Regions from separate parts of the Paenibacillus sp. AN1007 genome, predicted to be linked through region 3. Evidence: predicted binding sites of a transcription regulator. Region 3 holds the regulator's gene; each other region holds the start of a gene.

The links. The regulator Rex, encoded in region 3, represses fermentation and respiration genes when NADH is low (regulators of the CRP and FNR family bind a similar motif). The targets are predictions, from matches to a motif close to TTGTGAAATATTTCACAA.
Region 1: a site for Rex is predicted at 1,377-1,394, ahead of nadA (quinolinate synthase NadA). Genes of this name have one in related genera too.
Region 2: a site for Rex is predicted at 1,765-1,782, ahead of ABXS70_RS27915 (cytochrome ubiquinol oxidase subunit I). Genes of this name have one in related genera too.

The regions. Positions count from the first base shown of each region.
Region 1 is NZ_CP159992.1:5,739,342-5,742,628, forward strand. It holds gene nadB (L-aspartate oxidase) at 1-332, opposite strand, end outside; gene nadA (quinolinate synthase NadA) at 368-1,306, opposite strand; gene ftsH (ATP-dependent zinc metalloprotease FtsH) at 1,608-3,287, opposite strand, start outside.
Region 2 is NZ_CP159992.1:6,223,856-6,227,142, reverse strand. It holds gene cydB (cytochrome d ubiquinol oxidase subunit II) at 1-255, opposite strand, end outside; gene ABXS70_RS27915 (cytochrome ubiquinol oxidase subunit I) at 227-1,642, opposite strand; gene ABXS70_RS27910 (hypothetical protein) at 2,012-3,287, shown strand, end outside.
Region 3 is NZ_CP159992.1:1,794,365-1,797,651, reverse strand. It holds gene ABXS70_RS08250 (amidohydrolase) at 1-971, opposite strand, end outside; gene ABXS70_RS08245 (redox-sensing transcriptional repressor Rex) at 955-1,611, opposite strand; gene dinG (ATP-dependent DNA helicase DinG) at 1,805-3,287, opposite strand, start outside.

The sequences.
Region 1 (3,287 bases), 2.7 Mb from region 3:
CCCAGACGGATCAGTTCTCTGACTCCGTCCGGGCCCTCGTTTACCAATACCTCCACTGCCTCAGAGCGGCATAAGCCTGCTCCAGCGGCAAGGGTATCCTGCAAATGGTATACAGGTGAATCATCTTCAGCAATTACAGCCGCAATGCCCCCCTGCGCATATCTGGTGTTGCTCTCAAGCAAAGACTTCTTCGTAATCATCAATACCCGATGCTGTTCGCTGGCTTTAATCGCGGTAAACAGACCGGCAATGCCTGAACCGATCACCAGCACATCAGTCTCCACCATCGGCAGCGCAGAGAGATCAAAATCATATATATATTGCGGTATCATCTTATTCACCTGTCTCGGAGCAAGAGTAACGCATGTTACTTCACCAGTAACATGCGCTCTAGTGATTCTCTGGCTTTATCAGCAACAGCCGGCGGTACATAAATCTGCGGTTTCATCGTTTCCAGACATTTGACCAGCTTTTTGAGGTTGTTGACCTTCATGTTAGGACATACCAGGAACTTCGTCGCAAAATGGAACTGTTTATCCGGGCTGTCAAGACGCAGCTGATATCCTGTACCATCCTCGGTACCAACAATGAACTCTTTGGTTGCTGATTTCTTGCAGTACTCCAGGATTGCTGTTGTGCTGCCTACGAAGTCCCCCATCTCTACAACCTCAGGACGACATTCGGGATGCACAACAAACTCAGCATTCGGATATTTAGCCTTCATTTCAACGACATCTTTTACGGTCAGCATATCATGCGTATTGCAGTAACCTTCCCAGATAATCATCTTTTTGTCTGTATGCTGCTGCACATAGTGCCCTAGATTTTTATCTGGCACCCAAATAATTTCCTCCGAATCCACCGATTGGATTACACGAACAGCATTAGCAGATGTACAGCAAATATCCGTTTCCGCTTTGATCTCAGCCGAAGAGTTAATGTATGTGACGACTTTAGCATTCGGATGCTGTGCCTTGAGCTTACGTAATCCATCCACGTTAACCATATCCGCCATCGGGCAGCCTGCACGTTCATCGGGAATCAGCACCGTCTTGTTCGGAGCCAAAATTTTAGCGCTTTCACCCATAAAATGAACACCGCAGAATACGATGACATCCGCATCTGTCTGCGCAGCTTTCTGAGCCAGCAGGAAGGAGTCTCCACGGAAATCTGCGACTTCCTGTACCTCGTCACGTTGATAGTAATGAGCAAGAATAATGGCATTGCGTTCCTTCTTGAGTTCCATCAGCCGCTCACGCAGCTCGCGATTCATCTCAGCCTTGCGCTCTAAAGCCAGAGCTTCCACCTGTGATCCTCTCCTTATCGGGACAGCGTCAAGCGCTGTTTCATAGGACTAACTAAGTCGTTATATTCGCTGGTGAAACGAATCACAAGCGGTTTAACAACTAATGTACACAACGTTCACGACTCTGTCAATAAATGAAAAAGGGCAGGATATCCCCTCTTATCCCCCTTATACTATCCGGTTCGCCATCTAGCTCTCGATTATCCTTTCCTTCTCTAAATGAATAATTATTTGCAAAAAAAGAGAGCCACGAGGGCTCTCTTTCATCATGCCGGCATCATCGCCGGCCATTCATTACATATTATGATGTTGGCTTTGTGCCGCCATCATTCGGATCACTGCCGCCTTTATCCATGTCCGGAGTTTCGTTAGGAATGTCTCCAACTGGTAGCTCAGATGTTTCATCTTTGCCTTGAATGCGGACACGAACGTCACCGATATTATCGATGATTGGCTCGCCGCCTTCAGTTGGGGTGCCTTCTCCTGAGTTATCGCCTTCCGGTTTTGGCGTCAGAGAACCTGTTTCGATCAATTGCTTGATCTGATCCATTTCGAGCGTTTCCACTTCAAGCAGTGTTTCAGCGATCAGATGCATCTCTCTCGTATGTTTTGTAAGGAGAGCTTTACACTTCTCATAGCAGTCGTTAATAAAACGCTGCATCTCTTGGTCAATCTCATATGCGATGGAATCCGAGTAATTCTGTTCGTGACCGATATCCCGTCCGAGGAATACCTGTCCTTGTGAACTTCCGAACTGCATTGGACCCAGTTTCTCACTCATACCGTATTCCATAACCATGCTGCGCACAATACCTGTCGCCTGCTGGAAGTCACTGTACGCACCGGTACCAATCTCTCCGATGAACAGTTCTTCCGCTACGCGACCTCCAAGGAGTCCGGTTACTTTATCCAGCAGCTCCTGCTTGGTAACAAGCATGCGGTCTTCTTTTGGCAACATGATTACATATCCACCCGCACGTCCGCGCGGAATGATGGTCACTTTATGTACCATATCAGCATGTTCCAGGAAGTATCCTACAATGGTATGGCCTGCTTCGTGATAAGCGACAATACGTTTCTCGCGATCGCTGATGACACGGCTTTTCTTCTCCGTACCCACAATAACACGGTCAATTGCCTCATCGACTTCACGCATGGAAATATCTTTTCTGTTACGGCGTGCTGCAAGCAGTGCCGCTTCATTCAGTAAGTTCTCCAAGTCTGCGCCTGAGAACCCTGTTGTACGCTTCGCGATAATGTCCAGTCTCACATCTTTTGTGAGTGGTTTATTGCGGGAGTGTACTTTCAGAACAGCTTCACGGCCCCTAACGTCTGGACGATCCACTGTGATTTGACGGTCAAAACGGCCTGGACGCAGCAGCGCAGGGTCAAGAATATCTGCACGGTTTGTCGCAGCAACGATGATAATACCTTCGTTCGCTCCAAAACCGTCCATTTCAACAAGCAGCTGGTTGAGGGTTTGTTCACGTTCATCATGACCGCCACCAAGACCAGCACCACGCTGACGTCCCACTGCATCAATCTCGTCAATAAAGATGATACATGGTGCGTTTTTCTTCGCATTTTCGAACAAGTCACGAACACGTGATGCACCGACACCGACAAACATTTCAACAAAGTCAGAACCGGAAATGCTGAAGAATGGCACACCCGCTTCACCAGCTACGGCACGAGCGAGCAATGTTTTACCTGTACCTGGAGGACCTACAAGCAGTACGCCCTTCGGAATCCGTGCACCAACAGCTGCGAATTTCCGAGGGTCCTTGAGGAAGTCTACCACTTCAACAAGCTCCTGTTTCTCCTCGTCAGCACCTGCAACATCTTCAAATGTAACTCGTTTCTTCTCTTCATTGTAGAGACGAGCACGGCTTTTACCAAAGTTCATTACTTTACCGCCGCCGCCTTGAGCCTGATTGAACAGGAAGAAGAACAGCAGGAACATAATGATCAGGGGAATAAA
Region 2 (3,287 bases), 2.2 Mb from region 3:
GCTGAACAGCGTTGCGTACCAATGCGGGAAAGCCGCAAACATGGCACCGCCCGCGGTCAGCAGCCAGACTTCGTTTCCATCCCAGAACGGACCAATCGAGTTAATCAATGTACGACGCTCACGATCCGTTTTGGCAATCAGACCTGTAGACATGCCTACACCAAAGTCGAAACCTTCAAGAAAGAAAAAACCGATGAACAATACGGCAATCAGTACAAACCACAGTTCATTTAGTAACAACGGAATACCCCCCATCCATGCCAAACGGATCAGCCGACTCATCCTCTTCTTCCGACTTGTCAACAGCGTATGGTCCTGCTTTGATTTTACGTACAAACAAATACACCATCACGATACCCAAAACCGTGTAAGCCGCAGTAAAGGCTATCGTAGAGAACAAAATCATACCTGCTGATACATTAGGTGATACACCTGCTTCAGTCGTCATGTAACCGAATACGGTCCACGGCTGTCTGCCAACCTCGGTCATAATCCAGCCTGCTGTATTCGCAATAAAAGGCAGGGAGATCGCAAAAACCATCAGACGCATAAACCAAGGTTTGGCCGCTTCGAGCTTCTTGCGCCAAGCCAGATATGTACCATACATCGCCAGCAGAATCATCAAACCACCCGCAGCGATCATGACACGGAAGCTCCAGAACGTAGTTCGTACAGGCGGAATATAGTCTCCAGGGCCGTACGTCTGCTGGTACTCCGCATTCAGCTCTTTCATCCCTTTGACGCTGCCTGAGAATTTACTGTAAGACAGGTAACTGAGCAGTCCGGGGATTTTGATCTCGCCGGAGTTCTCCTGCTTCTCCGGATCAATGGAGGCAATGACCGTCCAAGGTGCCGGATCTTCTGTTGTCGTCCATGTCCCTTCACTTGCAGCCATTTTCATCGGCTGTGTTTCCACCAGATATTGAGCCTGGAAGTGTCCTGAAAAAGCTACACCTAGCGAGGATACAAGACCGACAATAACTGCGATGTTGAAGGATCTGCGGAATACTTCGACGTCCTTCTTTTTCATGAGCTTATAGGCACTGATACCCGTTACTACAAAAGCACCTGTCATCAACGCACCAAAAATCGTATGCGGAAATTCAACGAGGAGCTGCCCATTTGTAATCAGTGCAAAGAAATCATTCATCTCTGCCCGGCCATTATTCATGGCGAATCCGACCGGATGCTGCATAAAGGAATTGGCCGCCAAAATCCAAAGCGCGGACAGGAAAGTGCCGATAAAGACAAGCCAAATACAAGCCAGATGCACTTTTTTGGACAAACGGTCCCAGCCGAAGATCCATAGACCGATAAATGTCGATTCCATAAAAAATGCCAGCAGGGCTTCGATTGCCAGCGGCGCACCGAAGACGTCACCGACAAACCGGGAATACTCCGACCAGTTCATGCCAAACTGAAATTCTTGCAAAATACCTGTTACTACTCCGACGGCAAAGTTGATCAGGAACAGCTTGCCCCAGAACTTGGCCATTGTTTTGTAGATTTCTTTTCCCTTCGCAACATACAACGTCTCCATGATCGCAACCAGCAGCACAAGGCCGATGGACAGCGGTACAAAGAAAAAGTGAAAAATCGTTGTAAGTGCATACTGGATACGCGATAGCATAATCGGATCCATACGTTTACCCCTTCTTTCTGTTCGCTTTAGCAGATACGTAAATGGCATTGAAGCAGGTACCTTCGCTGTCTGTTCTCCAAATACGTTATTGAACGTATTGTGCCAGATTACCTAATTTTCACATGTGAGAATTATCACAATCCCGCCTCTTCCCGACAAAAAAAGTGACCTCGGTCACACAATAGATAAAATTAAGCCTATTTATCCGGCTTGCCCGCAGCTGATTTGTCTCGACTCCTGCATCTATTCATGGAAGTTGTTCATGTTTGGAGACAAATGCCCATATGTTAGTTTCAGACAGATGATACACAGGACGGCAATGACTTTTTACATAAGAGAAATTCCCCTTTCTAAGTGAGGTGAGTACAGATGGAACCATTCGAACCGTTAACGGATGCAGATCCCAAGCTGAACCCGGAACATACAGATGACTCAAAAAAGGCAGCACCAGAACTGTCTATGTCCACACCTTCTGCAAACGAAGCCGTCCAATACGTACTTTTTCCGCGGAAAGGAGGATGGCCTTCCTTTCCATATCCAGATATCGCGGCTCTATTGGCGGCAGAACAAGGAAACCTCTATTATGTCAGCAGCCGTACGGCTGCGGAGGAAGAACTGCCAGAAGCGATTCAAGTGATCTCCCTTTCGGAAGCGGAGAACCGATTACAGGAGCCGAACACAGCTGCAGTTGTTGCACATCCCTATTGGCTTATGGCTGTGGCCTCATTAAAGCCGGAAGTATGCATTGCACTGCTGCCTGAACCCGCAGGAGATGAAGCCGCATCTCCGCTGTGGGAGAGCAGCATCTCCAGACTTGTCGGCATTGCCGATCTGGTAGGCACATCTTCGGAAACCCGGTACATGAAACTGCTCTTTCAAGGCATTCGATCCGTCTGGCTGGGAGGTGAGGACCCCTCCCCTGTCGGTTATGTACACCAAGGCAGCACACGGATTGCACTGAGGGACTATGAATTGTTTTTCCTGCATGCACTGCGGCAGGTTCTGTCAGGTATACCGGACAGCATTACACCCCTTCAGTGTCGTGTGCGAGCGGACTATTACAGACAGCTTCGATCCAAAGCGGGGCCTCATGAAACGATCTCCTTTCTGCTCTCGGCTTATGAGTATTTGCTGCACGATTCTCATGCTGCCGCTTCGCTTCAGGAAGCCTTCACTCATGCGGTCTTCAACGGGCGGCAGGATTGTGTGGTGTCTCATTATCGCTTCCTGTCGGCCATTCATGCGAAGTCAGGTCAGGTCGAAGAAGCTTTACAGGTGTTCGGCATCAGCGCAGCCACTGAACAAGAACGCCATCATTACGAGCAGTTATGCCGCTGGTTGGAAGCAGGGGAGAATCAGCTGGTTCAAGCGGAACTGCTGCGCATCAATGACGACTACGATACTGCACTGCGTATTCTGGATGATCTGGGCGGGGAAACAGCGAGACACTGGAAGTTTCGTATCTACCAGGAAACAGAGCGGGTAGAGTCCGCACTCGCTCTGGTTCATGCCATCGATATTCTGGACGGAGCCAGCCTTATGCAGTACCGGCAGTTATCCGGGACAGCCTTAGCTCTCCGAGGAGAGCGTCACGGTGCAGTGAGGCTGTTTCTGGAGACGGCCCTAGAGGATGAAGATGCGCTGG
Region 3 (3,287 bases):
ATCAGTGCGGCAAGTCTCATTTCCTCAAACATATCCAGGTTGTTGTTGCTTGCGGGTCCGTCTGTACCCAGAGACACGGTAACCCCTGCTTTCAACATAGCAGGCACACGGGCTACTCCGGAAGCAAGCTTTAGATTGCTGCCCGGATTATGCGATACTGCCACATCATGTCGGGCCAGAATCTCAATTTCTTCATCGTTCAGATGAACCGCATGGGCTACAAGCGATGGACGTGAGAAAAAGCCATGCTTCTCTAGGTGAGCTACAGGGCGCAGGCCGTAATCTGTCACGTTCTGCTCTACTTCACGTAATGTCTCTGACATATGCGTGTGCAGCGGCAGGTTAAGGTCATGCGCGGCCTGTACAAGCTTCTCTATGTAATCTGGAGGGCATGTGTAAGGTGCGTGCGGGGAGATAACCGTTGTGATCCGTCCATCCGCCTGTCCGTTCCATTCACGCGCAAATGCTGCGGACTCTTCCAGCTTGCGCATCTGCTCTTCTTCGGAACAAAGTCCAATCACACCGCGAGCCAGTGCAGCTCTTGCCCCGGACTGTTCAACCACTCTTGCCACCTGATCCATATGATCATACATGTCCAGGAACGCTGTTGTTCCGCCTTTTAGCATTTCAAGCACCGAAAGCGATGCGCCCCAGTAAACGTCTTCCGAAGTCATTTTTGCTTCCATCGGCCACATTTTTTCCTGGAGCCATACCTGAAGTGCCAGATCGTCCCCATGACCCCGAAGCAGTGACATGGCCGCATGACCATGCGTATTGATCAGACCCGGCAGGAAGAGAAGTCCTTTTCCATCCACTTTCGCCAGTTGCTCGTCTCCATCCGGCAGCGTCTCACCAATATGCACAATCTTGTCATCCTGAATGACCATATACCCTTGAACTATTGTCCAGTTTGCGCCTTCGTTTACGGCAAATTTACCGTTTTGAATTACCCATCTATTCGTTGTTGTCATCAGACTCTTCTTCCTTCCCGTTTTCTAAATAATAAGCCAAACTGAGCAGATCTGTTGTAAAGTCAGCGTGATGGATACGAACATGTGATGGTGTTTTTAGAATCGTTGGTGCAAAATTCAGAATTGCCTCGATTCCCGATTCAATCAGCTGATCCGCGACGTTCTGAGCTTCCGTATCCGGAACCGTAATAATCCCGATGCGAATGTTATCTTTTTGTACCGCTGCTGCAAGCTCTTCCATCGGCTGGACAGTCAGACTGTTAATCTTACTGCCAATCTTCGGTCCGAACGCATCAAAAATAGCAACAATCTTCATATTGTCTTTCAAGTAAGCATTGTAGTTGGACAACGCTTGTCCTAGATTACCCGCTCCAACCAGAGCCACATTAATCTGCTGGTCAATCTTCAAAATGTGACGAATCTTCTCGATCAGATAAGAAACGTCATACCCGATTCCTTTACGGCCAAAATCACCAAAATAAGCCAGGTCCTTGCGAATCTGGGCCGGATTCAGATCCAATCGCTGTCCAAGCTCCTGTGAAGAAACTGTGGTCACCTCACGCTGAACCAACTCGTTAAGATAACGCAAATATACGGGCAGACGCCGTACTACCGCTTCCGAAATTTTATCCGATTTCATTCCTGCTCCCCCTTACCATTGCCACGATAAAATAATAAATATTGAAAAATGGAGCATTCTGTATACATGCAAAATATGCATCATTCCTCATACAGAATGCCCGTATTGTTGGGATTATAAGTTCATGATGTGCTGCTTTTCGAAGTCTCTTTCGAGTTTAACGCTATGCAGAAGTACAATGCAATGCTATAGCTTACAAAATCGAATCATTTTCATTCACGATGGGACGATCCAGCCATTCGGCGATACGCGGAACCATCTGTTCTGTCAGCATATGCTCCATTTTGGGTCCAGGTAAGGAATACAGGAAGTACTTGCCATAATAAGCTTCAATTACTCGCGTATCATACACGATAACGATCCCCCGATCCTTGCCTGTCCGAACCAACCGGCCAAATCCCTGTTTGAACCGGATGACGGCCTGAGGGACAGACATTTTCATAAACGGATTTTTTTTCTGCTCCTGCAGCAGTTCACTCTTTGCTTCCAGAAGCGGATGGTTAGGCGGCTGAAACGGCAGCCTTACGATTGCGAGACAAGTGAGGGCTTCACCTGGAATATCTACCCCTTCCCAGAAGCTGCTCGTACCCAGCAGAACTGCCGCTTTGGCATCCTGGAATCTTCGTGTGAGCTTGGAACGGTTACCGCTGTCAACGCCTTGGCCCAATAGGGAGATATCATTCCCGGATAAAGCCTCCTTCAACGGCTCATACACTTGTCTCAGCATTTTGTATGAGGTGAACAGCACCATCATACGTCCCTGTGTCGCAATCGCCGTCTCGGCAAGGGACTGTACCAGCATCTGTACAAAGTGAGCATCTCCTACACTGCCTTTCAGACTTGGAAAATCACGCGGAATGACTAACAAGGCCTGTTCCCTATAATTGAACGGTGAAGGCAGCATGGATGTAAGAAGGCGGTTATTGTCGGAAGCTTCCTGCAGGCCAAGCTGTTCAATCATGAATTGGAATGACTTATCCACGGACAGCGTAGCCGACGTAAGCACAACGCTTTTCTTTTTATCAAAAAACATCTCTTTCAGCTGTGCACTTACATCTACAGGAACAGCATACAGCTGCAGTGATTTGCTGCGGAACTGGCCGCTGGCCTCCATCCAATACACCGTCTTGGCATCGTCCATACGCATGAAGAATCTTAAATTCTCCTTTAATGTCGTCAGATCCTTTAACAGCCCGGTGATATCCGTAATTAAACTGTCAGACTGATAATCGTCCTGATCCTCTTTCACTTCAAGCAGCAGCTTATCCCCTTTGCGCACCAAGTCACCAAGGGTCACATAGATTTGGTTCTCCAGTTCCTGCAGCTCCTGCCATTTCGCAGGTTTCTGCGAAGCCTTCAAACGAAGGGAGAACTGCCCGGTTTCACCTGGTGAAGCATCACTGCGTTCCGGCAGCAGGCCAAACAAAGCGTCGCTCAGACGGTCCCACATCTCCTTAACCTCAACGGCAAGCGGGAACATTTGATCCACCATAGAACCCCACTGCACCGCATTTTCATGTCCGGACAGCTGAGAACGCAGCATCGGCAGCTGACCGTTGCGGCTGTCTTTGAACAAGCGGGTCAGCGTGTGAACAAGGGTGAAGTACTTCATATGAAGACCCAGATGTTTACCTGCTACATCTTCCAGATGATGCGCCTCATCAATAACCAGACTT